Silvibacterium dinghuense: one gene and its partner. The protein of the gene in region 1 interacts with the protein of each later gene in a pairwise test. Links are inferred from orthologs where the notes say so. Each region holds a gene or a part of one and is shown on either strand. Other genes may lie near its edges.

Region 1 (14,640 bases):
ATTTCTGCCGCTCTGGACCTATACCCGCTGGGGCCGCATCGCCCTGGCTGTTGCCGGGCTGGCTATCCTTGCCGGAGGGATCGCGGTGGTGCTTTCCGTCCGCCACTTCCTGAATACCGACCCGCGCTTCCGCATGGACTCGGCCGCTGACGTTCAGACCATGGGCAACAGCCAGCTGACCCGCGACGAATTGCTCTCCGTCTTTGGCGAGGACATCGGCCGCAACATCTTCCATGTGCCGCTCGCGCAGCGCCAGAAGGATCTCGAGGAGATTCCCTGGGTGCAGCATGCGACGGTCATGCGCATTCTGCCGAACGAGCTGCGGGTTGCGGTGACCGAGCGGACTCCGATTGCCTTTGTGCGCATCGGCGACCAGGTAAAGCTGGCCGATGCCGACGGCGTCATCCTCGATATGTCGCCGGAGATGATGGCTACACGCCATTTCTCCTTCCCGGTGGTCACCGGCATCCGTCCTGAAGATCCGCCGGCCGCGCGCAAGGTGCGCATGCAGCTTTACCAGAGCTTCCTTACTGCGCTCGATACCGGCAGCCAGCATCTCTCCGACCAGATGAGCGAGATCGATCTCTCTGACGCAGAAGATGTGCGTGCGACGGTCCCAGCCAAGGGGTCTGATTTGCAGCTGCATTTCGGCGACGAAAAGTTCCTGGAGCGTTATCGCATCTACCAGTCGCACGTTGCAGAATGGGAACAGCAGTATCCCACGCTGGTGGCCGTCGATCTGCGTTACGACGGGCAGGTGGTGCTCAAGAAAGGCGGCGCTCCCGCGCCCGATGCTTCCTCCGCTGCCTCTTCTGCAGCGCCGGCGGCTCCGGCTGCCGCGGCAAAGCCTAATACAAAGGAGACAGCCGCAAAGAAACGTAGCGCTGCGGCTGCGCACCATGTACGGAGGACGGCACGATGAGCCAGAAGTCTGACAACCTGATTGCCGTGCTCGATACCGGAAGCTCGAAGACCCGCGTGCTGATTGCCGAGCTGCATGACGGCGCGCTGCGCTATCGCGGCCACGGCATCGTGGATGCCGCCGGCATGCGCAAGGGCGTGATCGCCGAGCTGAAGCCCGCGGCCGAGGCCGTGAACAAGGCTGCAACGCTGGCGGAAAAGCGCGCCGATGCCACGATTGAAAAATGCGTGATCGCGGTCGGCGGCCCGCATATTCGCGGTGTAAACAGCCGCGGCGGTATCAGCTTGGGCAATCGCCTGCGCGAGATTTCGCGCGAAGATGTCCGCGCCGCGGTCGACCGTGCGCGCTCGGTCTCGCTGCCCCAGGACCGCGAAGTCATTCATTTGCTGCCGCAGCAGTTCATCCTCGACGATCAGCCGAATATCCACGACCCGGTGGGCATGGTGGGCGGACGGCTCGAGGTGAACCTGCATATCGCGACCTGCTCGGCCGGCGCGCAGCAGAGCATTGTGACCTGCGCCAACCGGGCCGGGCTCGAGGTGACGGAATCGGTCTTCGAAGCCGTGGCCGCGGCGGAGTCCACCATCTCTGCCGACGAGCGCGAGCTGGGTGTCTGCCTGCTCGACATCGGTGCGGCGACCAGCGAGTTGATCGTCTTCTTCGAGGGCTCGGTGGCGCATACCTCGGTGATTCCCATCGGCGGCGACCACTTTACGAACGACCTCGCTGCCGGTCTGCATGTGACGCCGCCGGAGGCGGAGTGGATCAAGTGCCACTACGGGCATGCCGTGGTTACGGCCGTTTCGCAGAGCGCGGAGATCGAGCTGACCGGCATGCCCGGCTATGCTCCGCGCACGGTGCGCCAGCGGCTGGTGTGCGAGATTCTGGAGCCGCGCGCCCGTGAGCTCTTCCATATGCTGCGCGATAACCTTCGCCAGGGTGGCGTGCTGGAGGCGCTGGGCGCCGGATGCGTGCTCACCGGCGGCGGCGCGCGCCTGCCCGGCCTGCTCGACACGGCGGAGAGCCTGTTGCGTGTGCCGGCTCGTATCGGCTCGCCGGTGCCGCTCTCGAAGATGCCCGAGGAGCTGGCGCAGCCGGAGTGTTCGGCGCTGATCGGCGCCCTGCTTTATACCCATCGCACCAGCATCATCCGTGCGGCGGAAGACAACAGCCTGCGCGCCAAGCTGCGCGCGATTTTTGCAGGAAGTTTGTAAACGAGTTTCAGTCGTAAGGAATCTGGCAGGAACGTATTTCAGCAGTCGAGGATGGAGAAGGAGTCGGAGCCGATGAGTTACCCGGAAGAAATTCGCATTCAGTATTTTGACGAGGTTCCGCGCGGAGCCAGGATCAAGGTCATCGGTGTCGGCGGTGGTGGTGGCAACGCAGTCAACCGCATGATTCAGGCGCGGGTCGAGGGCGTCGAGTTCATCGCCGCCAACACCGACCGTCAGGCGCTCCAGCTTTCGGAAGCGCCGGTGAAGCTCCAGCTCGGGACCAAGCTGACCAGCGGCCTGGGCGCGGGCGCGAATCCGGATATCGGCCGCCGTGCGGCGCTGGAAGACTCGGAAAAGATCATCGAGGCGCTCGAAGGCGCGGACATGGTGTTCGTGACGGCTGGCCTGGGCGGCGGCACGGGTACGGGCGCAGCTCCGGTCATCGCTTCGCTGGCCAGCGAAATGGGTGCGCTTACGGTTGCGGTGGTGACACGGCCTTTCAGCTTCGAGGGCAAGCGCCGCATGGCGCAGGCCGAGCGCGGCATGCAGGAGCTGCTCGAGTCGGTGGACACGATGATCGTGATTCCCAACGAGAAGCTGCTGGCGGTTGCCAAGGATGCGGGCTTCTTCGAGTCCTTCCGCATCGCAGACGATGTGCTGCGCCAGGGCGTGCAGGGCATCTCGGACATCATCACCATCCCCGGCATCATCAACCGCGACTTTGCCGACGTGAAGACGACGATGGCCGGCATGGGCTACGCAGTGATGGGCACGGCGCAGCGCTCGGGCGAGAACCGCGCGGTGGACGCTGCGATGGCCGCCATGGCATCGCCGCTGCTCGAGGCCGGCGCGATCGACGGGGCGCGCGGCATCCTGATCAATATCAGCGGCTCGAGCTCGCTCAAGCTGAACGAGGTCAACGAGGCCTCGACGCTCATCCAGAATGCGGCGCACGAAGAGGCGAACATCATCTTCGGCGCTGTGCTCGACGAGAGCATGGGTGACGATGTGAAGATCACGGTCATCGCCACCGGCTTCAAGCAGGGTGAGGCCCCGGAGCGCCGCGAGCGCATGCTGAACACCTCGCTGCGGGAGCCGATCAGCCATGCGCACGAGCAGGTGGAGATCAGCTCCGTGCCTGCCCGTCCGCGCTTTGCCAGCGAGGAGTCGGACGACGAGAGCGGCTACACCACTTCGGCACGCGCCGGGGTGGTTTCCGAGGCCAGCCACGAAGAGGAGCCTGTGCCGGTGGTCGAGACCGCTGCCGCGTCGGTTGCGCCGGAGCCGGCCATTGCCGTCGCCGAGCCGCCCGTGCAGCCGCATGCGGTCCAGGATGCTCCTGCGGCCGTCCCCGATCCCTTTGCCGATGTGCACCAGGACGAAAACGGCGAGAGCCTGGATATTCCGGCGTATCTGCGCCGGGGGAACAGCTTCTAGCTGCTGCGGGACTGGCCGTCCAGGCATTTCGTGCTTCGCGCTTCCGCTCCCTTGGGGCGCGAGCGGGCAGTTTTCCGAGGTAAGGCTTGTAGTTTCTTTCATGAACGGTTGGCGGCTGGAAGCTGACCGTAACTCTCAAGTACACTGGGTGCAGGCAACTCCACCCAAAACGCAAGCAGTTTTGAGCCAGCGGAACTGCCTGGCGGAACTCCAGATTCCATTTGGGGTTTTTACCGGCAGGTTATCCGCTTTGCGGCGTTTGCCATTTCGGTATCTGTTGCCTCTTTTGAGCAGTGCCGATCACTCTGGCATCACTTTGAGCGGTCATACGAGCGGTTTCTGCGTACGATGCAAGTCAGAACGCTTGAAAGCCCGGGACAGAGTTCAGAGCTGGGCCCAGAACAACGGCTGAAGGATCGGGGTTCGAGACACGGCCTCCGGATTCGGATATCAGGATCGGATAATCGATGAAGCGTCTCTTTCTTTTCGTGCTCGCCATGGCTCTCGCCGGTTCCACGCTCTGCCGTGCCGGTTCCGCGACCACCCGCCATCCCGCCCATCGCCGGGCGACTCGTGTTCATGAGTCGGCTGCCGCGGCCAGGCATATAGCCAGCCGCCAGCACAGCCGGCGCGTGGTCAGCGCGTCGACCCGTGTTCGTACCCGTGGCGGGGCGCGTCTGCGCCGGGCGAATCTGGTGATTCGCCGTGGGGGCGGGGAGCGCTTCTATGCCAGCTCCTTTACGGATATCGACCAGACGCAGGGCGACATCACGGCGGGTGAAGACCCGGTGGTGCGCGAGGCGGCGATTGCCGCGCTCGGCAACATGAACGGCACCGCAGTCGCTATCGACCCAAGTAACGGCCGCATCCTGGCCATGGTGAACCAGAAGCTCGCGCTTTCGAGCGGCGCCGAGCCCTGCTCGACGATCAAGGTTTCGGTCGCGCTGGCTGCTCTTGAAGAGGGCATCATCACCAAGGACACGCCGGTGAACTTGGGCGGCAACTACCACATGACCCTGACCGAGGCGCTGGCGCACTCAAATAACCTCTACTTTGAGACCATCGGCCGCCGGCTCGGTTTCGAGCGCGTGCGCCACTATGCGAACCAGTTCGGCCTGGGTGAGCTGGCCGGTTACAACATTCCCGGTGAGCAGCTCGGCGTCTATCCCGATCAGGTGCTGCCCGAGGATCGCGGCGGCGTAGGCCGCATGTGCAGCTTCGGCGAGAGCGTCTCGATGACCCCGCTGCAGCTTGGCGCGCTGGTTTCGGCCATCGCCAACGGCGGCACGCTCTACTACTTGCAGCATCCGACCTCGCCCGACCAGGTGCTGAATTTCCAGCCCAAGATCAAGCGCACGCTCGACATCGCCCGCATCATTCCGGAGATTCAGAGCGGCATGGCGGCAGCGGTCGACTACGGCACTGCCCGCTCGCTGCGCGCCAACTTCAGCCAATTCCCGGTGATGGGCAAGACCGGCACCTGCTCGGACAACGGCACGCGTTTCGGCTGGTTCGCCTCCTATGCGGACACGCAGTACGGCCGGATCGTGACGGTCTTCTTCCTCGAAGGCGGACGCCCGACCTTCGGGCCGAAGGCGGCCGAGCTGACCGGCGTCTTCTACCGCAACCTCTGGGATCACAGCTACTTTGCCTCGAAGCAGGGCGAGCCGGCGACCCCGGCGGCGGCTGCGACGGAGCAGGGCGCTCCGCAGTAAGGACTGGTCGCTGCTGCGCGCAGGGCGGATCGCCTTCGGCTTCGCTCCCCGGTCGGGATGACAACGGAAAGAACGAATGCTTCGGTCGGAATGACAAACCTATAGCCCTGAATCGTTCAGAACGAGACGGCCTCCTCTGCGGAGGCCGTTTTCTTTTTCGGCGATTTCTCGCGATGTGTGCACTCCACAGCGCTCCTTTGCGCATCTGGAATCGGTTAGGATGCGAGACGGGATGCGGATACTTTCTGCCGACGAGATGAGGACCACCGATCGGGTGACGGCCGAGACATACGGCGTGTCGTCGATCGACCTGATGCGCCATGCCGGAGCGGCGGTGGCGCGCTTTGTGGTGCGCGAGTTTTCTTCCGCACGCTCGATACTGGTATTTTGCGGGCGGGGCAACAACGGAGGTGATGGCTTTGTCGCTGCGCGTGAGCTGATCGCTGCAGGGCGACGGGTGCATGTGCTGCTGCTGGGCGATCCGGCGGCGCTGAAGGGCGATGCGAAGATCGCCTTCGAAGAGATGGCGATGGAGCCGGTGCTGGTCCGCGAAGAGGCGGATCTCGGCCGTCCCGATGTACGCGAGCTTTTCGAAAATGCCGATCTGCTGCTCGATGCGGTGGTCGGAACAGGATTCCAGCCTCCGCTGCGGGGTACGGCTGCGGCGCTGCGGGACCGGGTGAACGCGCTCGAGATGCCGGTGATCGCGGTCGATCTGCCCTCGGGCTGGGGTGCCGATTCGCGCGAGTTCGCGGTCGAAGGCGCATTCCGCGCGGATGCCGTTGTTACGTTTACCGCGCCCAAGCTGGCGCATGTCTGTGGGAATCTCTGTGGATCGGTGTATGCGCCGATTGTGGTTGCGCCGATCGGGTCTCCTGACGCGGCGATTCGTTCTACTTTGAACCTGAGCTGGAGCGGCGCTGCAAAGGCGGCGCTCGACGGGCCTCGCAGGGCGGAGAGCAACAAGGGCAATTTCGGTCATGTGCTGCTGGTGGGCGGTGCGCGCGGGAAATCGGGCGCTCCGGCCATGGCGTCGCTGGCCGCGCTGCGCGCGGGCGCGGGATTGGTGACGACGGCGGTGGCCGAGTCGATCCTGCCACTGGTCGCGGCGATTACTCCTGAGCTGATGACCGAGGCGCTGCCGGAGGCTGCCGACGGTGGTTTCGATCTCGAGCGTATCGATTTCGACGCGCTGCTGGACAGGATCACGGTGCTGGCCATCGGGCCTGGACTTGGGCAATCGCCATCGGCGGAAAAGCTGGTGCTGGAACTGCTGGAGCGCACGACAATCCCGGTTGTGCTCGATGCCGATGCGCTGAATATTATGGCGAAGCATATCGATAAGCTCGATGGGCGCGGGCGGACGATGGTGCTGACGCCGCATCCGGGCGAGATGGGGCGCCTGGCCGGCATCCCCACGCAGGAGGTGCAGGCGCGGCGCGAGCCGCTGGCGCGGGAGTTTGCTGCGAAGCACCATGTCACATTGGTTTTAAAAGGATGGCGTACACTCGTGGCGCAGCCCGATGGGCAGCTTGCCATCAACACGAGCGGCAACCCGGGCATGGCCAAGGGCGGCAGCGGCGATATTCTTACCGGCATGGTCGCAGCCCTGCTGGCGCAGCATCCGAAGCAGGCGGCTGAGGCGGTGAGCGCAGCAGTCTACCTGCACGGGCTTGCCGCGGACTTTGCTGTTCGTGAGCAGGACGAGCGCACGCTGCTGGCCACGGATACGGTCGCGCACCTGTGGCGCGCGTATCGTTTTTCACCGCAGGATGCGGCCGGTTTTACATGGCTGGCAGGTCTGCCGCAGGATATCTTGGAAGCGTTGGAGGCACGATGACGACGACCGAAAAGGCAAAGGCAGAAGCTGTCGGGAAGGCTGAAGCTGGGAAGACCTACGAGTTCACGACGACCTCTGCCGCCGAGACCATCGCGACCGGCCACAAGATTGCCGAACTGCTCGCTCCGCCGAAGTTTCTTATCCTGCGCGGCGATCTGGGCGCGGGCAAGACGACGCTGGTGAAGGGCATTGCCGAGGCGCTGGATGCGGCAGAGCCGGACGAGGTCACCAGTCCAACCTTTACGCTGGTGCATGAATATGAGGGCACGCAGGGCGCGGCGAAGACGCCGGTGAACCTCTATCATCTGGACCTCTACCGCATTGAAGGCGAGCGGCAGCTCGATACGCTGGGGCTCGATGACCTGGCTGCACCGGACAGCATTGTGCTGGTGGAGTGGGGTGAGAAGTTTCCGAGCGTGAAGCGGCGCAGCGATGGCGAGATCGTGATGACCTCGGCCGGCGGCGACACGCGAAAGATCGTGCTCACGCTCAAATAGCTGCTGCGCGCAGGGCGAATCGCCTTCGGCCCCGCTCCCGTTGGTCGCGTGTCGGGGGTTCTATTCTTTCGTGTGCGGAGTTCGTGCCTTCCCACCCAAGCGGAGCTTGGGTGGGGCACCCGTTTTCGTTTCCCTCTCGGAAGACTGGGGAATCCAGGGTTCGTGCCTTCCCGCGTCTCAGGGTTGAAACGTGGGGCACCGGGTCTTTTCTATCCCCTATCCCTGCATTCCCACTACTGGTCGGCTAGCGTTGCTAAATCCGGTGAGGCGAGGCGGGTGTCGGTGGGGCGGACGTGGAATTTCTTGGGGTAGAAGAGCACCTGCGGCGTCCAGGTGACGACCATCTTCACCTGGTCATGATCGATGCGCATAGGTGTGATGACCAGGTGCGGGAGCTGGCCCTTGCCCTTCAGGTAGCCGTGGCAGCCGAACCAGAGATCGCCGTCCGGCCCGATGAAGGGTGAGCCGTGGCCGAGCTGGCCGTAGGGGACATCGGACTTCTGCGTGTAGGCGTGCTTGTAGATCTTCGCCCACTCCTCGTCCTGCGCGCCGTAGATGGGATTGCTGCGTGACTTGCGCCATGGTCCGGTGATGGTGTCGGCTGTTGCCTCGCCGACCTCGTAGCCGCGTCCCCAGGACGAATAGAGCAGGATGTAGGAGCGGCCGTGCTTCATCACCGTCGGGCCTTCGAGACCGACGGATGGGCCGCCCTTCGCCGGGCCGTCCCATGCGCCGTCGGCGCCGGGCTGGATCACCGGGAACGGCTGGCCGATGGGGACGGCGTTGGGCAGATCGACCAGCGTCGCGGTGACGCCGTCGCGGAAGAGGTAGACTTTGCCGTCGTCATCCTGGAAGAGCGTGGCGCCGTTGCCCTCGGTGAGCGGCTTGTCTTCGGTGAGGACTTTATACGGGCCGGTGATGGTGTCGGCGACAGCGAGCGCGATGCTCTCGGGGCTGTCGGGTGTTTCGCCGAAGGGGCAGGAGAAGGTGAGATACCACTTGCCCTTGTAGGGGAAGAGCTCCGGCGCCCAGAAGCGGCGGCGATACCAGCGATCCTTGCTCGGTGCGACGAGAACGCCCAGGTCTTTCCAGTGGGTCAGATCGGTGGAAGACCACAGCTTTACGCCGGGGATCGGTCCGGCGGCGGTGCCGTCGAAGAAAGGGAAGGCGGTCCCGGTCATGTACCAGGTGCTGCCGACCTTGGTGATCTGCGGATCGCGGATGGGATCGGTCTGGATCGGGTTTTCGTAGTCGAAATGCGGGTCCTTGCTGCTGGCCATGAGCGGGGTTGAGGCCTGGGATACCAGCAGGAGCAGAGGCAGGAGGAGCCGCAGAAATGTGAGCGCTTTCCAATACCGCAAAGTTTCTTCCTCAAGCGCCTGAGCGGATCGAGTCTGCACAGGCTGTCTGAAATGCTATGGAGGCTGATGCTCCAGATTAGATGATGGATCTGTACCGGCTGAAGCGGGATGACGCAGGTTTTTCCTGCGGCCCCGGTAACCCTGTTCGATTTCGCACACCTGTCTTCGCGTGTGAACACGCTTCTGGGCCGGATGTTTTGTTTAAATGCCTTACTTTCAAAGACTTTTCACCGCTCCCCGTTGGCCGGGAACGTGCTTCTCTATCCGGTGACCGCCAAAGGAGCGATGAGCGATGTGGGCTAATCTGAGATATACCCTGAGGCAATTGCGCAAGGCGCCGGGATTCACTGTGACCGCGGTGCTGACGCTGGCGCTGGGTATCGGCGCGACCACGGCCATCTTCACGCTGGTGCAGCAGGTGATGCTGAAGTCGCTGCCGGTGGCCCGGCCGTCGGAGCTCTATCGCATCGGGGATCAGATCCATTGCTGCGTCATCGGCGGCTATACCCAGAGCGGGCGCGGGGATAACGAGTATTCGCTCTTTTCTTATGAGCTCTATCGGCATTTCCGCGACCATACGCCGGAGTTTGCCGACCTGGCGGGTTTCGAGGGAGGCGATACCGGGCTCGGCGTGCGCCGCAGCGGTGTCGCCGGCCGCGCGGAGCTGCGCATCGGCCAGTTCGTTTCGGGAAACTTCTTCTCCACCTTTGGTGTGGGGGCATGGGCAGGGCGCGTGTTTACGCCGGCAGACGACCGCGAGGACGCCGCACCGGTGGCAGTGATGGCGTATCACACCTGGCAGCAGAAGTACGGCTCGGACCCCTCGGTGGTGGGTGCCTCCTTCGAGCTCAATGGCAAGTCCTTCACCATTGTGGGCATTGGCGCACCGGGCTTCTTCGGCGCTGGCGTCCGCACCTGGGGCACACCCGATCTCTGGATTCCGTTCTCTGACGAGCCAATGATGCAGGGCACCAGCTCGCTGCTGAACAATGCCGACCAGAACTGGATCGATGTCATCGGCCGGGTCCGTCCCGGCACCGATCCGAAGGCTCTGGAGGCCAAGCTGCGCCTGGAGCTGCGCCAGTGGCAGCTCGGTCACATAGAAGATATGCAGGCGAATGACCGGGAGCGGCTGCCCAAGCAGCAGCTCTTTCTTACGCCGGGAGGCGCGGGCGTGGCGCAGATGCGCGCGCGCTACGAGGATGGACTGCGCCTGCTGCTGCTGGCCGCCGGCTGCGTTCTGCTGATTGCCTGTGCGAACCTGACCAATCTTTTGCTGGCGCGTGGCCTTGCCCGCCGTCAGCAGCTTTCGGTGCGCATGGCGCTTGGCGCTTCGCGCGCGCTGCTGGTGCGAAAAGCGCTGTTTGAAAGTGTCGTTCTGGGCGTGCTGGGAGGCGTTGCCGGGCTGCTTGTGGCCTATGGCGGCACGAGCCTCATTCTGCACTTTGCCTTCTCGGGCGGAGATCATTACGTTCCAATCCAGGCCAGCCCTTCGTGGACGGTCCTGCTTTTTGCCATGGGACTTTCTGCGCTCACGGGTGTGGTTTTCGGGATTGCGCCTGCCTGGATCAGCTCGCATGCCGAGCCGGTGGAGGCGCTGCGCGGGGCCAACCGCTCCAGCGGGCAAAAGATTGCATGGCCGCAGAAGGCGCTTGTGATCTCGCAGGCGGCGCTCTCGCTGGTGCTGCTGAGCGCGGCGGCCATGCTGACCCAGAGCCTGCGCAACCTGGAGCATCAGTCCTTCGGCTTCAAGACCGAGGGCCGCTATGTGGCCACGGTCGAGCCGCTGCTGGCCGGATATCAGCCGAACGACCTGCCCATGCTGTACCGGCAGATCGAAGATCGTCTCCAGGCTATTCCAGGCGTGCGTGGCGCCAGCTCCTCGCTCTATGCGCCGATGAGCGGCGACAACTGGGATACGTTCATTCGCATCGAGGGACGGCCTGAGCCGGCTCCGGGAGAGGATGTGACCGCAGGGTATGTGCGTATCGAGCCCGGCTTCTTCCAGACTCTTGGCACGCGCATGCTGCAGGGACGTTCGATTACGGAGGACGACACTGCTTCCTCGCGGCATGTCGCTGTGGTCAACGATGCTTTTGCGAAGCACTTCTTCCCGGGGCAGAATCCTATCGGCCAGCATTTCGGAAAGAATCTGGCCGGTCATGCCGGCGATATGGAAATTATCGGCGTGGTGGCGGATATCCAATATCTGTTGAACGCGGAGCATCTGCAGAGCGGCAGGATGGCCGAACCCATGTTCTTTATGCCGGAGACCCAGTTTGAGCAGTATCTGGGTGGCGATGACATCAACAGCGAAACCCGCTCGCATTATCTGCGCCAGATTGTTCTCTGGGCGCCGGGCAATCCTCCGGGGCTGGAAGAGAAGGTGCGCAACGCAGTCGCGGAAGTGAATCCCGATCTCACGGTAGAGAGCTTCTCCAAATACGATGAGCTTCTCAGCGCCGACTACGCTCAGGAGCAGCTTATCGCCCGCCTGACCATGCTGTTTGGCGCGCTGGCGCTGGTGCTGGCGGCGGTCGGACTCTATGGCGTCACTGCCTACTCGGTCGAACAGCGTTCGGGAGAGATCGGTATCCGCATGGCGCTTGGAGCAGATCGTCAGTCTGTTGTGGCCATGGTGCTGCGCGGCGCATTTCTGCAGGTGGGATTGGGGCTGGTCCTCGGCATTCCTGCGGCCATCGGTGTGGGCCGGGCTATTGCCGGTCAGCTTTTTGGCGTTGCGCCTTATGATCCGCTGCTGCTTGCGCTGGCCGCTTTGTTCGCCGCGACGGTGCCGGCTCGCCGGGCTGCGAGCGTGGACCCGATGGCGGCCTTGCGCAACGATTGACGAGGGCAGGTTCGTGCATAGCAGCCTCTCGGGCGCGGCTTCGCGATATAACTGAAAGCGAAGATGCCTGCCACGCTGTCCGTCGCCATGATCGCGCGCAACGAGGAGAAGAACCTCCCGCGCACCCTTTCGAGCGTCCGCTGGGCCGACGAGATTGTGATCGTCGACTCCGGCTCCGTGGATCGTACGCCGGAGATTGCCCGCGAGTTCGGCGCCAAGCACTCGTTTAACCGCAACTTCGAGGGGCATCCCCAGCAGAAGACGATTGCCATCAACCAGTGCACGAGCGACTGGATACTGCTGCTGGACGCGGATGAAGTCGTAACGCCGGAGCTGGCGGCGGAGATTCGGCAGGTACTTGAGAAATCAGAGCAAGACAAGCCGGAGTTTACGGCCTACTGGCTGCCGCGGCTGAACCTGTTTATGGATCGCTGGGTGCGGCACGGCGGGTTCTATCCCGACCACAAGCTGCGGTTGTTCAAGCGCGGCTCGGCGGTGATGGACGTGAAGGGCGGTCCGCACGGCACGCCGCAGCACGAAGGGCCGAAGGGCACGCTGAAGAACGATCTGCTGCACTATGCGTACCCGGATTTTGAGCTCTACCTGAGCCACATGAACGACTACAGCACGGAGACGCTGGATGTGCTGGTGCGGCGTGGGAAGGCGAAGTCAACCGGCGCACTGATCTGGCTGGGAGTGGTGAACCCCTTCTTTACGTTCATCAAGAATTACATTTTCCGCGGCGGATTTCTCGACGGCACGCAGGGGCTGATCTATCACCTGAACCACTCGGCGTATATCCACTGGAAGTACGCGAAGGCCTGGTACGCGCAGAAGGTGAAAGAGGTCGAGCCGTAAGGGTTTGTGCCGCTTGCGCGGGAGAGATGTTTCACCACTAGTATTCTTTAGCCAGGACCATCCTTGCCGTTGAGAGTGTGTTTACATGTTCGGGTTACGTGGATGCATCGTAGCGCTTTGCTTAGTTTCCGTTCTGCCTATGGTTTGGGCTGAAGATCAACAGACTCAGTCTTCAACCACGAGTACAAACGGCTGCCCTGCTGTACCCAAGCCTGTTGGCATGGCCGGGATCGTAAAGATCAAAGGAACGATCGGCAAGGATGGGCGAATGCACGACGTCAAGGCCGTTTCTGGTCCAGATGCGCTTCGGCAGGTAGCTATCAGCATCGTGTCTACAAACCTTATGAGCATTGGGGCAAGGTTGTGGAGGTGAAGACCTCGATAAACGTCATCTTCACCAAGGATAGCGATAACCTGATTCCAGCCATGGAAAAAGCTACGCCCGCTGCACCGACTTTGCAGCCTGTTCCCGGAGATACAAAGGCCGCTCCATCAAACTGAATAAATGACAGTGCCCTGGTTCACCGCCAGGGCCAGATGGTCCAGCGCTTCTCGGCGCTCTGGAAGAGATAGACGGTGAAGATCACGATCAGCGGCTCGAGCGGATGGCGGAAGCGTGCTGAGACCGTGACCGCGTAGTAGGTGAGCGGCAGCAATGCGAAGGCCAGTGCGTAGAGCCCCGCGGCGGGGATGCGGCGGGTGAGCGTCAGCAGCAGGCCAAGCAGGCCGACGATGGTGATGAGGTCGAAGTTCAGGTCCGGTCCGTACTGCTTCCAGAAGCCGCGCACGCTGGTGCGGGGCACGCCTGCCCAGAAGTAGAAGGTGCGCAGCAGGCAGTTGTGCAGGAAGTGCAGCGGGTCTTGTTTGATGTAGGCCTTGGCCGCGTCGCCGCGCATCTTCGAGTAGGCGACTTCACCCATGCGGCGATAGATCTCGCGTTGATCGGGCGCCATGTAGGGATGTTGCCAGCCCATCTCGAGGCCGTTCGAGCCGGGCCCGTTGCCGAGATAGAGCTCGGCGCCGAAGTTGGCGCGCAGCGGGACGAAGGCATGCAGGGCGCGGTAGTTGCGATAGGTCCACGGCGCGACGCAGGCGATGAAGAGCACGGCCGCGAGCACGGCCTTGCCGGCCTGCGACTGCCAGTCGCGCAGCGGGCAGCCGAGGATGATCCATACACCGGCGACGGGCAGGAAGAGCAGCGGTGAGGGATTGGTGAGCGCGATGCCGGCCCAGACCAGTCCGAAGCCGAGCCACTCGCCGACGGTGGGGGACTCGTGGCGATCTTCGCCGATGCCGCGCATGCGCAGCGCGAGGACCAGCGCGAAGGTGAAGAGCCAGGTGGTGAGCGTGGTCTCCCACACCCACTTGACCGCGTACTGCAGGAAGGCTGGATAGAGTGCCCAGATCCACGCGGACCAGGTGGCGACGCTGCGATGGAAGGAGCGCTGCGCGATCTCCCACAGCGGGCGGATGGTGAGCGCGGAGAAGACGCTGTTCAACGCCAGCAGTACCCAGCCTGCGCCGTTCGAATAGACGCCGAAGAGCTTGAAGCAGGCGGCGATGAGCAGCGGATAGACGGGCGGCAGCCACGCCGTGGGGCCAGTGTGGCCATTGAAAGGATCGGCGTAGCCGTAGCCGGTGGCGACGGCGCGGGCGATGCGGCCCATCTCGTGGCCGAAGTTGAAGTGATCCTCGATGGGCGAGAAGCGCCAGGTGTGCGCGAAGGTCATGTAGAGGACGCGCACGGCGAGCGCGATCCAGACCAGCATCCACGGAGCCGTAAAGTCGCTGCGCTTGATCGTCTTCATGTGGCCTCGTGCTTTCTGCGCGGCTGCGCGGACTGGAAGAGATACACCGTGAAGAGGAAGAGCAGCGGTTCAAGGGGATGGCGAAAACGTGCAGCCACAGTTACAAAATAGTACGTCAGAGGCAGAAGCACGAAAGACCA
Region 2 (14,617 bases), on another replicon or contig:
CCCGTCCTGGGTGGCCTCGTCCTGGATGATCGGGTGCGCCGCTGTGCTCCTGGCACTTTCGGTCATCGGGTATTTCGGCTGGCGGCATTTTGCTCCCCGGCCGCAGCTGCGCAAGGTGGTGATCGCGGACTTCCTGAACCTCACCGGCGATTCCTCCATGGATGCGGCGCTCAAAAGCGCTGTGAGCATCGGCCTGGGGCAGACCCCTTATATCCAGCTCATGAGCGACAGCCTGATTCGCCAGACGCTGGCCAGGATGGAGAAGCCGCCGGATACGCCGCTGCTCGGCGACACGGCGCTCGAAATCTGCCGGCGCGGCGACTACCAGGTGCTGCTTCGCGGACACATTGAACTGACCGATTACCGTTACCAGCTGAGCCTGGAGCCGGTGAACTGCGCGACCGGGAGAAGTCTTGGCGTCTTTCGCGGACAGGCCAATGAAAAAGACACCATCCTCGACACCCTCGACAGCGAGATGCGACGCGTGCGCGCGGTCATCGGCGAGCCGAACGCATCGCTCGCGCAATTCAGCGCGCCGCTGATCGATGCGACGACGTTCTCCTTTGAAGCACTGCAGGACTACAACACCGGCACACGGCTGGGCAACGCCGGCAACTCACAGGCCGCGAAGGCCATGTTCGAAAAGGCCGTGGCCATCGATCCCAAGTTCGCCGAAGGCTGGGATCAGCTCGGTGTGGCATGGTGGGATCTGGGCGACAGCAACAAGGCCGCAGCGATGTTTCAAAAAGCCTACGACCTGAGCTCGAACGTCACCCAGGATGAGAAGTTCAGTATCCGTTATCACTACGACGCCGCCACGCTGGGCGACCTGGTCGCCGGCGCGAAGAACCTGGAGGCATACACGAAGGTCTATCCCGCCGACGACTGGGGATGGGGAGCGCTGGCCGATGCCTACGTCCAGCTCGGCGACTTTCCCCACGCGCTCACAACCGCCGAGCAGGTGCTCAGGCATGGCACCTACCATCTGGAAATGATCGACGAGGTGTGGATCGGCGCGCTCTTCCGCTCCAACCGCTTTGCCGATGCCAAGCGCGCCATCGCGCAGGCGCAGGCCCAGGGCAGGGATGGCCCGCACCTGCACCACATGCTCTATGAAATGGCGCTCATCGAGCAGGATCGCGAAACGCAGCGCAAAGAAGCGGCATGGTCGAAAAATCAGCCCGAGTACAGCAAGATGCTTCGCATCGAGGCCATTGCCAGTGCAGATGCAGGTAAGCTGCAGGAGTTCGAGTCCTCGTTCGAGAAGGATCTCCCTCTGGCGGCGAAGGACATCAGCCCATCGTTTGCCGACAGCATGCTCCTCGATGAAGCGCTGATCGAGATGGAGTTCGGCCGCATGGAGAAAGCTGCTTCCGTTCTCGAGAAAGTGCAGAACAAGTCCGACCTGGATTCCATCCTGATGGACGCCCGCGCCGGAAACTTCACGCCCGCCAAAGCCCTCCTGCGCCAGAAAGAATCCAGGCCCACCGACACCTTTCGCCACTATCTGCAGCTGCCGGAACTGCGCGCGCTCGCAGCCCTGCATAACCACGACCCACTCAGCGCGATTGCCGCATTGGAAGTCTCGCGGCCCTACGAGCTGGCACGCGGCGACATCCTCGAAGTCCGCGCCCAGGCATATCTGACTGCCGGTCAAGCCGATCAGGCTATCGCCGAATACCAGAAGATGCTGGCTCATCCCGCACTGGAAGATCCCATGCTGCCCAGAACCATCCTGGCGCACCTGGGATTGGCCCGCGCCTACGCTCTGCAGCGAGAAACCGCCGCCAGCCGCGCCGAATACGAAAAACTGTTTGAACTTTGGAAGGATGCGGACCCGGGTCTCCCCATTCTCGATCAGGCGCGTCGCGAATACAGGCAGCTCGACTCATCCTCCGGCGTTCACCCCTGAGCGGATGGCTGCCAGAGGAGAAATTACTTTCTGGTGTACACGTCCAGGAGCACGTCCATCGAGTTGCGCGCATGCTGGAGAGCCGTGCCGGTGCCGTCGAGCCTGCTCATCAGCAGCGCGCCCTCGAGCGCGGCAATCAGCGTATCGGCCAGCTCTGCCGGGCGGCAACTCTCCTGAATCTCTCCGTCCCGGATTCCCTTCCGTATGATGGCGGCGATCCGGCTCCGCCAGTCGGTAAAGGCCTGGTGCACCAGGTCGCGCAGGATCGCGTTGCCATCGTCGGAGTCGACGGCCGTATTCATCAGCGGGCATCCACCCTGGATCGAAGAAGGCTCGGAGACAAAGCGGTCCATCAGGTAGCGCAGCTTCTCCAGCGCGCCCGGAATCTTCTGCAGGTCGTCGGTACGCAGCTTCCTGACCGCGCGCTGTGAAAACAGGAAGGCCTCGGCAGCCAGCGCCTCTTTGGACTCGAAATAGCGATAGATTCCACCTTTTTCAAGTCCCGTCGCCTCCATGATGTCGGCCATGGAACAGCCCGCATAACCGCGCTGATTGAACAGCGGAGCGGCCAGCTCGATGATCCGCTGCCGCGTGATCTCTCCCTTTTTCATGCCTCCCCCCTTTGCGCCCGAAAAAAAGACGAATCGGTCTCTTTCTCTCTTTCATCAGATGCAGAACAGGACCGATCGGTCTTTTTCTACCACAACGAGGACGCATGAGCGCTGCGGCAGTCGCGGTTCCATCACAGCCCCATACCTCCCGGCGCGCCATCAACCCATGGGTGATCGCGCTGACAGTCACGCTCGCTACGTTCATGGAGCTGCTCGACACTTCGATCGCCAACGTATCACTGCCCTACATCGCCGGTGGACTCGGCCGCTCCTTCGATGAAGTCACCTGGATTCTGACCAGCTACCTGGTCGCGAATGCCGTTGTGCTGCCCATGTCCGCATGGCTCAGCCGGGTCTTCGGGCGCAAGAACTATTACATGGCCTGCGTAGCGCTCTTCACGATTACTTCGTTCCTGTGCGGCATCGCACCCAGCCTGCCGTTCATGCTGCTGGCGCGCGTGCTGCAGGGCGTAGGAGGAGGCGGCCTCGCGCCCGTGGAGCAGGCCATCCTGGTGGACACCTTTCCGCCTGCGAAACGGGCTTCGGCCTTTGCCCTCTACACCGTTGCGATCGTTACGGCTCCCGCCATCGGGCCGGTGCTCGGCGGATGGATCACCGATAACTACAACTGGCGCTGGGTCTTCCTGATCAATATCCCGATCGGCATCCTGTCCTTATTCCTCACCAACAGATTCGTCCACGATCCGGAGAGCTATGCCGCCGAGCGCTCTACCGTGCGCGGAAACGACGGACGTCTGCGGGTCGACGGCATCGGCATCGCGCTCATCGGCCTGGGATCGGCCGCGCTGGAAGTGCTGCTGGACCGCGGCCAGATCGACGACTGGTTCGGCTCGACGTTCATCTCATGGATGATGGCCGCTGCTGTTCTCTGCCTCTCCTCGGCAGTGATATGGGAACTGCGCCATCCGGACCCGGTCATCGACTTTCGCCTGCTGAAGACGCGGAATTTCTCCATCGCATGCGCTTTTTACTTCCTCTTCGGCGTGGGCCTCTTCGCTTCGACGACGCTCATCCCGCAGATTCTGCAGTCGCTCTATGGATATCGCGCTATCGATGCGGGGCTGGTGCTCGGTCCGGGAGCCTTTGTCATCACGGTGTTGGCGCCGGTGGGCGCGCAACTGGTGCAGCGACGCATCGTGCACCCGCGCATCATGCTAGTGGGCGCGGTCACAGTAGTAGGCATCTCCTTCCTGCATTACAGCCGCTTCACCCTGCAGACCGACTACGCGCATTACGCCTGGGCCCGCGCGCTCCAGGGACTGGGATACGCCTTCTTCTTCGTGCCGCTGACCATGCTTGCCTACTCGGAGCTGCGGCCGGACCAGAACAACCGCGCTTCCAGCCTGACGAACTTCTTCCGCAACTGGGGCGGCTCATTCGGCATTGCCTTCGCAACCACTCTGGCCGAGCGCCGCGAGGACTTCCACCAGAGCAGCGTAGGCAATCACCTGGCCGCTTCCGCGCCTGCGCTGCAGAATACGGTGCAGCAGATGGCAGGTTACCTGCAGGCGCATGGTTTCTCTCCCGCCGATGCGCTGCAGGCGGCCTACGCGCGCGTCTACAGCCAGTTCACGGCGCAGAGCCAGATGCTGGCCTTCATGGACTGCTTCTTCCTGATCGGCGTGATGACACTGGCCGCCGTGCCGCTGCTCCTGCTCACACGGCACTTTCGCGTAGGGGGTGGCGGGGGTGGAGGACACTGATCCAGAGATTGATCTGCGGAGGAAACGGGCAGGCATGAAATGAACAAAGTTGCGCAATCTGGTGGATGGAATGGGATTGCAAAGATCAGATTCGCCTGCAATTACGGATTTGTTGCGCTTCGAGGGATGCAAAGCGACCCTTGAGGCAATAGACTGTTACCACTCCCGTCAAAGGCAGGTAAAACAGTTTTGGCTCGTCAACTCTCCGTCGCACGCCTTGAAAACAAGAAGCTTCTTTCCGAGCGTGCACAGTGCTACCACCTCGAATTTTCTGTTCCCGCAGCTGAATCTTTTCCTTTCATCTCTGGCCAGTTTGTCTCGGTAGTCGCAGAGGATGGCAACGGCAAACAACAGACCCGCGCCTATTCGATCGCCTCCGGTCCCTCGGCCAATCGCTTCGATCTGTGCGTAAACCGCGTCGAAGGCGGCTTCTTCTCCAATCGCCTCTGCGATCTGGAACCCGGCCAGGAAGTGAATTTCCACGGTCCGCACGGCCTCTTTACGCTGCGTAAGCCGTTGACCGACAGCATTTTCATCGCCACCGGCACCGGCATTGCGCCCATGCGCGGCTTTGCCGAGCATCTTTTCCCCGAGTCGGGCGAGGATCGCAGCGAAGGCCGCCACATCTGGCTGGTCTACGGCACGCGCCATGAAAGCGAGCTCTACTTCCAGAAGTATTTCGAGAAGCTTGCCGCCGAGCGCCCCAACTTCCACTACCTCGCCACGCTCAGCCGTCCGCACGAGGGCTGGGAAGGACTGCGCGGCTACGTGCAGGATCACGTTGCCGATGTCGTCACACGCCGCGCCGCCGGCACGCCAGAGATTACCGTGGCCGAGGGTGCGCCCTACGACATCCACGCTTACATCTGCGGCCTGAACGAGATGGTCTCCGGCAACCGCGACCGCCTCACCGGTCTGGGCTGGGATAAGAAGCAGGTCATCTTCGAGCGCTACGACTAGGCAGCTTCTAGCTTCTAGCTTCTAGCTTCTAGCTTCTAGCTTCTAGCTTCTAGCTTCTAGCTTCTAGCTTCTAGCTTCTAGCTTCTAGCTTCTAGCTTCTAGCTAAAGATTGAAAACGGAAGGCCACGCTCGATGCGTGGCCTTTTTGTTATTTTTTGTGCTTGTTTTCCAGGACTTGCTGCCTCTTTCCCCGGACCTAAAAACGCGCAGAGAGAAGGGTGCACTCAGCGGCACGGTCGAGCTAAAAGCTAAGAGCTAGAAGCTGCTTACAGCTTGAACAGCTCGCGCAGGCGGCGTGTCTGTGCGCGGCTCACCGGAATCTCCGTCTGCTTGCGGTCATCCATGCGCAGCTGGTAGCTCGACTTGAACCACGGCACCACTTCCTTGATGTGGTTGATGTTCACCACGAAGGAGCGATGGGCCCGCCAGAAGAGATTCGGGTCCAGCAGTTCCAGCAATTCCTCGAGCGTACGGCACTTCGACTGCCCTTCGAGCGTCGGCGTCACCACCGAGATCACGCCCTCATCGATCGAGGCAAAGCAGATATCTTTCTGGTCCACCAGCAGCAGGCGGCTCTGTGCCTGCAGCACAATCTTGCCGCTGTGCGGACGGGGGCTGGCCTGCTGCTGCTCGATCAGGCGCAGCAGCGTGTCGATGTTCAGATCGCCTGCGGGCTTCGCCGGCTCCGCCTCGCTGCCGTTCATTTCCTGCAGGCGCAGCCGCACGCGGTCGAGCGCCTGCAGCACGCGATTGCGGTCGAAGGGCTTCAGCAGGTAGTCGATGGCATTGACGTCGAAGGCACGCACCGCATACTGGTCGAAAGCCGTCGCGAAGACAATCTGGGGAATCAGGTCGCGATGCTCGATGAGCTGCTTGAGGACGGCAAAGCCATCGAGCCCCGGCATCTGCACGTCGAGAAAAACAACGTCGGGCTGGTATTCGCGGATGAGCTCAACCGCCTCGACACCGTTCGAACCCTGCGCCAGCACCTCGACACTGCCGGCCGTATCGAGCAGATACTTCAGCTCTTCGCGGGCAAGCTGCTCGTCGTCGATAATCAGCGCCGTGATGGGTGCGGTTGATGCCAAGTTTTTAGTATAAAGCGGTTGCCGGTCCCCAGTCCCCAGTTGCCAGTTGCTGGTTGGCGGGTGGCCCACACAAGCCCGGTGTTGGCTTGTGTGGGGAGGCACGAACCCCGGGGTTGAAATCCGTGGCGCATCCAGTCCCCCACCCGGCAACTGGGGACTGGCAACTGAAAACTGACAACTAACAACTGGAAGGCCAGTCCCTAGCCGGGGAAGGCCTGCAGACGGGCCGGGCGATGATCGGAAGCCAGATCGTGTCCGCAGTGCGTGCAGAAAAGATCGGTGATGCTCGTCGTGCGATAGCAGTTTCCGCAGCTTGCCGATACCTGGTAAGCGCATTGCGGACAGAAGTGATAATTCCCCGTGATCCGCGTGCCGCATGAGGGGCAGGAGGTGAGGATCGGCTGGCGCAGCAGGAAGTAGAGCACCGCGCCGATGCCGCCCGGCATCACCACGCAGACCATCCACAGGCGCGCGCTCATGCCGCGCCGCGGAGCGTCATTGCTGATGTAGCCCATCATCAGCATGGAGACGGCGGCCAGCGCTCCCCAGCTGAGCACAAGATAAAAGTGCAGGGCCACCGGCAGCGCGCTGGGATGGTGGTTGTGCATGGGAAGCACAACCAGGAAGTAGTATTCCGTGAGCGCGAAGGCGATCAGCGCGCCGAGCATCGACCAGCGCGGAATCAGATGCAGCTCCTGGCTGATATCGCTGCCCGTCTTCGCCTCATGCAAGGGCGAGTTTCCGCTTTGCCGCATTCCATCCATTGGAAAGAGAGTCCCCTTCGCTTCAGCCCGGGAAGGCCTGCAACCGGGCCGGGCGATGATCGGAAGCCAGATCGTGTCCGCAGTGGGTGCAGAAAAGATCGGTGATGCTCGTCGTGCGATAACAATTCCCGCAGCATGGAGCTATCTGGTAGGCGCAATGCGGACAGAAGTGATCGTTTCCTGTGATCCGCGTGCCGCATGAGGGGCAGGAGGTGAGAATCGGCTGGCGCAGCAGGAAGTAGAGCACCGCGCCGATACCGCCCGGCATCACCACGCAGACCATCCACAGGCGCGCGCTCATGCCGCGCCGCGGAGCGTCATTGCTGATGTAGCCCATCATCAGCACGTAGAGCGCGGCCAGCGCTCCCCAGCTGATCAGCAGGTAGAAGCGCAGGGCCACCGGCAACGGGCTGGGATGGTGGCGGTGCGCGGGCAGCACCACCCAGAAGTAGTATTCGGTCAGAGCAAATGCTGCAAGCGCTCCCACCATGGACCATCGTGGGATCAGTCGAAGCTCTTCGCTGATGTCGCTGCCGATCTTCGCCTCACGCGGCGAAGCAAAACCGTTTTGCCTCAAATCGTTCATGCAACAGGCAAGCCCTTAACAGGAGATCAGTACTTTTCACCGCCACGCGGCTCACCGCCCAGGGACTCGCGTTTGCGCCAGGTAACGATCAGCGCGGCAAAGATGGCCGTCAGAAAGGTAACGACCATGGACACCGCGAGCGTCGGCGGATCCTGGAAATGCTCTCCCTCAAAAAGATCGTCCGCCATCAGCCAGATCGCCGGAGTCAGGAAGATGAGCAGGCCGCCGATAGCCAGCAGCACCATGCCCAGCTGCTTCTGCGCCTGGACCCGGGCCATGCGGCGCTCGTTGGCCGCCACCATCACCGCGCGGCGCGTCCGCTGCACCGCCAGCATGCTGGCATCCGCGTCCAGCCCGGCCAGTGCGCGGATCAGCTGCGGATCGAAGGAAGAAGATGCTGTCGGACGTTCGCTCATCGCACCTCCCTCGCCACCGGCATGGTTTCCATCTTTGCTTCTGCCCGGCTCTCCACCCGCGGCCGCAGCGTCGCCAGGCCGCGATAGAGCCGCGACTTGACCGTCGAAAGCGGAGCCCGCGTCACCTGCGCGATCTCCTCGAGCGAGAGCTCCTCATGGAAGCGCAGGATCAGGACTTCGCGCTGCAGCGGCTCGAGCGTAAGCAGGGCCTCGGCCATGCGGCCGGCATTTTCGCTGCTCTGGTAATGATCGAAAGGATTGGGCTCGTTGCTGGCCACCTCGTAGGGGCGCTCGTCCTCGTCGTTCTCGCTCATCTCTTCGAGGCTGGCCATGGTCCGGCGGCGCCGGAAGTCGATCACCAGGTTGCGCGCAATCGTGAACAGCCAGGTATCGAAGCGGGCCGAGCCGTTGTACTGCGAACCGCGCGTCAGCACCCGCATCCAGGTCTCCTGGAAAAGGTCTTCGGCAATCTCACGATTGCTGGTGAGGTACATCAGATAGCGGAGCAGGCGGTGCTGATACTGCAGGATCAGACGATCCAGCAGTTCGGCGTCGCCACCACGCAATCCCTGGGCGATGGCCAGGTTCTCGGCGCGCGCCTGCTGGGTCAGTGATAGGGCTGCAGTGCTCATCTCAGCTTCAGAGACGGACGAAGCCGGAGCGAAGACGCTCTTTTCGACAAGAATCTCGAGTTTGCGGACGAAACTCATACGCACCCCTTTGTGCGGCCAAAAGGAGGAATGGAAGCGAATCCTCATCGGGGGTGAAGTTTCGTTCGCTAACTTCCCAAGTATGAACGTGATGCCGCAGGCAAAGCAAACGATGCGGGAAATTCCCCCTGAACACAGAGCGGGACTGGCCGTCCAGGCCAGTCCGCAGCAGTAAACTAAAAGTATGGAAATTCTTTACGGCCTCCACCCGGTCGAGGAGGCCTTGCGCTCCGGCAGCCGGCGCTTTGACCACGTATGCGTGGCGCGCGAACGCGGCGACAAGCGGCTACAGAAGGTCATCGACGCCTGCCGCGAGGGCGGCGTCCGCATCCGCTTCGAATCGAAGGAAGAACTGACCCGGATGGCCAAGACCGCCGGACACCAGGGCGTGGTCGCCGTGGTCCGGGAACGCGAATTCCTGGAGATTGAAGACCTGCTTGCATCCCCCTCCGGCCAGTCCCGTCTCATGCTGGCTCTCGACGGCCTGGAAGACCCGCAGAACCTGGGCGCCCTGCTGCGCACCGCCGACGCCTCCGGCGTCGATGGCGTGGTCATGACCGAGCGCCGCGCCGCGCCACTCTCCGCTGTCGCCATCAAGGCCTCGGCCGGAGCCGCCGAGCATGTCCGCATCGCCCGCGTCGTCAACCTGGTCCGCGCGCTCGAGCAGCTCAAGGAGCAGAACATCTGGGTCGTCGGCCTGGACGAGCGCGGCACCCAGGCTTACGACGAGTACGATTTCACGTCGAATACGGTGGTAGTGCTGGGCCGCGAAGGCGACGGCATGCACGACCTGGTCAAGAAGAGCTGCGACCACCTGCTGCGCATTCCCATGGCCGGCAAGGTGTCCTCGCTCAACGTCTCGGCCGCCGGCGCCGTGGTCCTTTTCGAGGCCGCCCGCCAGCGCCGACAGAAAGCCGCACCCGCCGAAGCGGCCAAGCCCCGCAAGGAGAAAAAAGGCCTCGGTTCATGACGCATTGGAAGTTGGCGGCAGCAGCCGTCCTCGGCGCAGCCTGCTGCACGGCAGCCGCTCAGCAAAGCAATACCCAGCAGAATCCCGCCACGCAGGAAAGCCCCGCCCAGCCCGCACCGCATGGCCAGGTTCTCTTTCACCGCTCGACGTCCGACCCCTCGCAGTCGGATCAGCCCGCCGAAGCGGCGCATCCTGCGGCCAAGGTCACGGATGAAGAGCGCGGCGCCGTCACCTACACGCGGTACGATCTCGACGTTCACCTCCTGCCGCAGCAGCAGACCCTCTCAGCGCAGGCACGCATCACGATCCGCAATGACGGCCCGGCGCCGCTCCGCGTGGTGCCGGTCCAGCTCAGCTCCGACCTGAAGTTCGACGGCATCAGCTCCGCAGGCAAGCGGATCACCTACGGCGTAGCCACGCTCAACAGCGATGCCGACCATACCGGCCAGCTCAACGAAGCCGTTCTCGAACTGCCCGAGCCGCTGGCTCCCAAGGCTACGCTCGATCTTGAGATCGCTTACGACGGCACCATCCAGGCCAGCGCCAAACGCCTCGAGCAGATGGGTACGCCGGCCGATGCCGCAGCGCACTCGGACTGGGACGAAATCTCGGCCGATTTCGTCGGTCTGCGCGGCTTCGGCAATGTGGTCTGGTACCCGGTCACCGCGCCGCCCGCGCTGCTCGGCGACGGAGCGAAGCTCTTCCAGGAGATCGCCCGCCAGAAGCAGCGGCAATCTGAAGCCACGATCCGCATCCGCGTGAGCGCGGAGTTTTATGACATTGCCCCGACGCTTGCCGTGCTCAACGGGCATCCCGTTGCAATCGACAAGCCCGAGGCCGCGCCTTCGGAGACAGCACCCGGCGTGGTGACCGCAAGCTATGGACCGGTCCCGATGGGTTTTGCCGTACCATCGCTCTTCCTCACCACAGATAAGGCGAGAACGGAAGACGGCCTGCACATCTATACGCGTACCGAAGACCAGCCCAACGCGCAGAATTACGTCAATGCTGCCGCGGCGGTGCGTCCGCTCGTCGAGCAGTGGCTGGGGCAGAAACAGCGTGAGCCGTTGACCATTCTCGATCTGCCTGAGGCCGGTGACGCAGCCTTCGAGCAGGGCTCGCTGCTGGCGACCAGCGTGGACAATACGCCTTTCGAAAAACTCGAGCCGCAGGTGGCCCACGGACTCGCCCACACGTACTTCACCTCGCCGCGCGAATGGCTCAACGAGGGCGTGCCGAACTTCGTCGAGTCGTTGTGGATCGAGCACACGCAGAGCCGCGACCTGGCCCTCGCCAGCCTCGAGCAGCAGCGCGGAGCGTTGTCCTTTGCCGAGCCGGCCTCACCCGGCGCAGGCGGCGGCGAAAGCCTCCTCGATGCGACCGATCCGGTGTATTTCCGCACCAAGGCGACGTACGTTCTGTGGATGCTGCGCGACAACACCACCGACAAGCAGCTGTCCAACGCGCTGACCGACTATCGCCCCAGCGAAGATACGAGCCCGGAGTATTTTGAAAAGCTGACCGAGCGCTCCGATGGTTTCGACCCGGCGCAGGACCTGCAATGGCTCTTTGCCAACTGGGTGAACGCCGACCGCGGCCTGCCCGATCTCTCCATCGCCGCCGTGCATCCCAGCCCGGTGGCGCAGGCCGGCGGACAGTACCTCGTAGGCATCGATATCCAGAACGACGGCTACACCGAAGCCGAGGTACCGGTGACCGTCATCTCCGCCAAGGGAACACTCACCGAACGCGTCCGCCTGCCCGGCAAGACACTCACCACCCACCGCATGCTCGTCCAGGGCACACCGCAGAAGATTGTCGTGAATGACGGCGCAGTGCCAGAACTGCAAAGCACCGTGCACACGCAGGACCTGACCGGCGCTCCGCAACAGTAGCAGCCCCACACCAAGCTGCCAGCACTCCTACTCCCCGTTTTCTACGCGCGCCTTGATGTCCGCATAGGCCGTCTCAATGAGGATGCGGAGCGCGGCAGCATCGATCGCACGGTCCGGCCTCAGCTTTACGTGACGCATGAACCTGCCGCTCCCCTCCAGGAGCCGGGACGGGTCCGGCAGCGAAGCTCCCTGAAAGAAGCCCACATTCACGTGGGAAGTGAAGGCATGGACATAAGCGAAGGGCACGTCGCCAAAGCAAGCCGTCGGGCAGCCATCATGCAACAGCTCTCGGACCTCATCCCCGCATCGCCGCATTACATCGAACCAGGTGCGCGCGATGGCTCCCAGCGCATTCTCATGTGCCTTCATCCAGGCGTCGATCGCGGGATCGTGTGCGACCGTACCATCGAAGCGCAGCAATCCTGTTCTCATCGTGTCTGCCCTTATCGGGCTCCGCTCGAGCCATCTTAGGCGCTTTGATGCGCAAGAAGAAGGAGCAGCCGAGGCTGCTCCCAACGCCTAGAGCCCATCACGCTACGGCTTGGCCGTCACCAGCGGATGCGCCAGTGTTCCGCCGACGATCTGTCCTTCGGGCCAGCTCAGGCTCAAGCCGCGATCAAAACCAATCTTGCCGGCAACAGCACCGGCTGCCGGCGCAGCATTTCCCAGCACCAGCGCACCGTTGCCGATTGTTCCCGAAGCATTCCACTGCGTAAAGCCCGACGGCGCCATGGCGCCCGCCGCGAGACGTCCAGCCGGAGCTGTCAGCGAGCCGTGGTTCCACTGCCAGTGAAAGCGGCCCTGCGCCGAGGAGAGAAGATCAGCCTCCGTGTAGCCGGAGAGCGTCAGGTCCGCGCCCCCATCGAGCGTTCCCGTTGCAGGCCACTTCTCGGCAAAGAGCGCGGCAACCGGAGCCATGGCCACGCCGCTCCACGTCGTCTTGAGGCTGTAGCGCGGCGCGCCGTGTGAGCCGTCCATTCGCCCCGAAGCATGCAGGCTGCCGTTCAGCGCGCTCGCATCGAGCGACGGAATCGTCCAGCCGCGCCCATCGGCGGCAATCTGCGCACGTACATCGTGCAGCGTCAGCGTGCCCAGCGTGAAGGCTCCCACATGGACCTGTCCTTCAAGCGCAGGCCAGCTCTTCTTCGGCTCGACCTCGGACAAAATCGCCTGCACCAGAGCACCCGGATGCCCGGAGCCGAGCAGCACCGTCTCCAGCGCCGCCGCATCGAGCTGGGGCACATCGAGATTCAGCCGCGCCGGGCACACGCTCTCGCAACGCAGTGCAGCATCCAGCGAGCCGCGCAGCGCAATGCCGTGCAGCGTCGCTGCGACATTCGCCCAGTGCATGCCTGTGTCGTCGAAATTCACCGTAGCGGAAGCCAGCTCTACCGGATCGCTCAGCCAGGGCAGAACGGCCTGCGCCTTTTCGAGACGCAGCCAGCCCTGCACATCCGCATAACGCGGCAGCAGAGAACCATCGGCCGCGATCGCCGGCTCGGCCGTCCACGGACGCGCAAAGGTCAGATCGATATTCGCCGTGCCCTGCGGCGCGACATGCGCCATCAGTGGATGCAGAGATCCAAGCGCCCCGGCCAGCTGGCGCAGGCGCGCCATCGGAGCAGCTCCCACCAGGTGGAACGAGAATCCTGCCTGCGTCATCTCACCGGAGATACCGAAGGGAGCACTGCCCCCCATCTCCATCGTTGCCGGCTCGAGAACGATTCCCTGCGCTGCCGGCGACGCAGCCGGTGTCATTTCTTTTTTATGCTTCCGCCCCGTGGGCTTCGCTGCCACCGGCTCTGCGCCCCGCGCCACAAAGTGCAAGGAGGCAAAGCGGAAGGGCGTGCCATCCCCTGCAAACGAGACTTCGAGCGGAGTTACGGTCGCATCCCCGGTAAGCTCCGGCGCAGCCTCGCTCTCCGTGTCGTAGTGGAAGGTGCCTGCGATCGTGCCCTTCGCCTCGAGGTCCGTGGGCAACTCGGAGCGCAGCAGTCCCAACACGTTGACCGCAAAGGAGGCCGGAACCTGGTTGATCTCAAACGCCAGCTGCGCCTTGCGCGCGGCGATATCCGCAACGTTGCCGGTCAGCAGCAGATGCCCGCTCTCCACCGGCCACAGGCAGGTGAGCCCATCGAGCGCCCGCGCCGCATGCCGATATCCGGCCTGGCAACGGGCATCGATGTCGAAGGCATTCATCGGTGTGAACTCTTCGCGATGCGCATTGCCGACACGCAGGTGCGTCTTGACCTGCAGATTCTCGATCGGGCCGGCCAGATCGGCGTCGGCACGCAGATCGCCGCGCCATCCAGCATCGAAACCAAGCAGCATCTCTCCGGCCTGCCCCAGCTCGGCGTGGTTCCACTCGGCGTGCAGCCTGACCGGCATCTGGTTGAGTGCGGCTGCGCGATCGAGCGAGCCATCCACCTGGATCGTGCCGGTGTCTTCGAGGTCGAGACTCATATCGGTGCGCACCGGCTGCGCCTCGAAGCGCAGCCGCCACTCATTCGCCGATTCAAGCCAGATGGAGAGATCGCTGTTCAGGAAAGAGAATCCGGATTTTTCAACACCGGACTTGAAGTTGAAGCGGGCACCGGAGAACTCGATATAGGGAAAGCGCGGGCTCGCGCCCGAATGCCGCTGCGCGGTAGGCGCGTTCGCGGTGTGCGAGGCCTGCTCGAGCAGCGTGCCGAAATTCCACTGCCCCTGCGCATTGCGCACGAGATTGACGCTCGCCTGGTCGAGATCGATGCGGCTCACCTCGAGCCTGCGCCGCCACAGGGAGCTCAGCCGCAGTGAGACCGTGACTGAAGGCGCACGCAGCATCGGCTCCGCACCGAAGTCCGCATTCTCTTCCACCACAAAATCGGTGATGGCAAGCCCCGGGCGCGGCAGCATCTGCAGCTTTACCGAGCCGATATGCACCGGATGCCCGAGGCTGCGTTCGATCGTATCCGTGATCGTCCGGTGATAACGATTGA

What was found.
Region 2: the proteins of tsaE (region 1) and rlmB interact in binary tests that used the Escherichia coli proteins (3 or more experiments, as listed by UniProt). The link is inferred for Silvibacterium dinghuense from one-to-one orthologs.

Annotation. Positions count from the first base shown.
Region 1 is NZ_SDMK01000001.1:1,055,636-1,070,275, reverse strand. Bases 5,876-8,874 are described here. They hold tsaE (tRNA (adenosine(37)-N6)-threonylcarbamoyltransferase complex ATPase subunit type 1 TsaE), read left to right. Parts: upstream 5,876-7,124; coding sequence 7,125-7,625; downstream 7,626-8,874. Other genes in these bases: ESZ00_RS04155 (glycoside hydrolase family 43 protein), read right to left, coding at 7,859-8,874; ESZ00_RS04165 (NAD(P)H-hydrate dehydratase), read left to right, coding at 5,876-7,128. In the rest of the region: ESZ00_RS04185 (cell division protein FtsQ/DivIB), read left to right, coding at 1-922; cell division protein FtsA, read left to right, coding at 919-2,136; cell division protein FtsZ, read left to right, coding at 2,209-3,573; ESZ00_RS04170 (penicillin-binding transpeptidase domain-containing protein), read left to right, coding at 4,041-5,288; more of ESZ00_RS04165, read left to right, coding at 5,521-5,875; more of ESZ00_RS04155, read right to left, coding at 8,875-8,986; ESZ00_RS04150 (ABC transporter permease), read left to right, coding at 9,279-11,834; ESZ00_RS04145 (glycosyltransferase family 2 protein), read left to right, coding at 11,898-12,692; ESZ00_RS04140 (glycosyltransferase family 39 protein), read right to left, coding at 13,214-14,500; ESZ00_RS04135 (ArnT family glycosyltransferase), read right to left, coding at 14,497-14,640. UniProt on the Escherichia coli protein: Required for the formation of a threonylcarbamoyl group on adenosine at position 37 (t(6)A37) in tRNAs that read codons beginning with adenine.
Region 2 is NZ_SDMK01000005.1:297,418-312,034, forward strand. The notes cover bases 7,873-10,848. They hold rlmB (23S rRNA (guanosine(2251)-2'-O)-methyltransferase RlmB), read left to right. Parts: upstream 7,873-8,955; coding sequence 8,956-9,741; downstream 9,742-10,848. Other genes in these bases: ESZ00_RS19045 (hypothetical protein), read right to left, coding at 7,873-8,061; ESZ00_RS19050 (RNA polymerase sigma factor), read right to left, coding at 8,058-8,771; ESZ00_RS19060 (M1 aminopeptidase family protein), read left to right, coding at 9,738-10,848. Outside these bases: ESZ00_RS19010 (winged helix-turn-helix domain-containing protein), read left to right, coding at 1-1,912; ESZ00_RS19015 (TetR/AcrR family transcriptional regulator), read right to left, coding at 1,936-2,523; ESZ00_RS19020 (DHA2 family efflux MFS transporter permease subunit), read left to right, coding at 2,628-4,247; ESZ00_RS19025 (ferredoxin--NADP reductase), read left to right, coding at 4,437-5,207; ESZ00_RS19030 (LytR/AlgR family response regulator transcription factor), read right to left, coding at 5,474-6,295; ESZ00_RS19035 (double zinc ribbon domain-containing protein), read right to left, coding at 6,496-7,050; ESZ00_RS19040 (zinc ribbon domain-containing protein), read right to left, coding at 7,082-7,636; more of ESZ00_RS19045, read right to left, coding at 7,672-7,872; more of ESZ00_RS19060, read left to right, coding at 10,849-11,636; ESZ00_RS19065 (DUF1801 domain-containing protein), read right to left, coding at 11,664-12,068; ESZ00_RS19070 (AsmA family protein), read right to left, coding at 12,171-14,617. UniProt on the Escherichia coli protein: Specifically methylates the ribose of guanosine 2251 in 23S rRNA.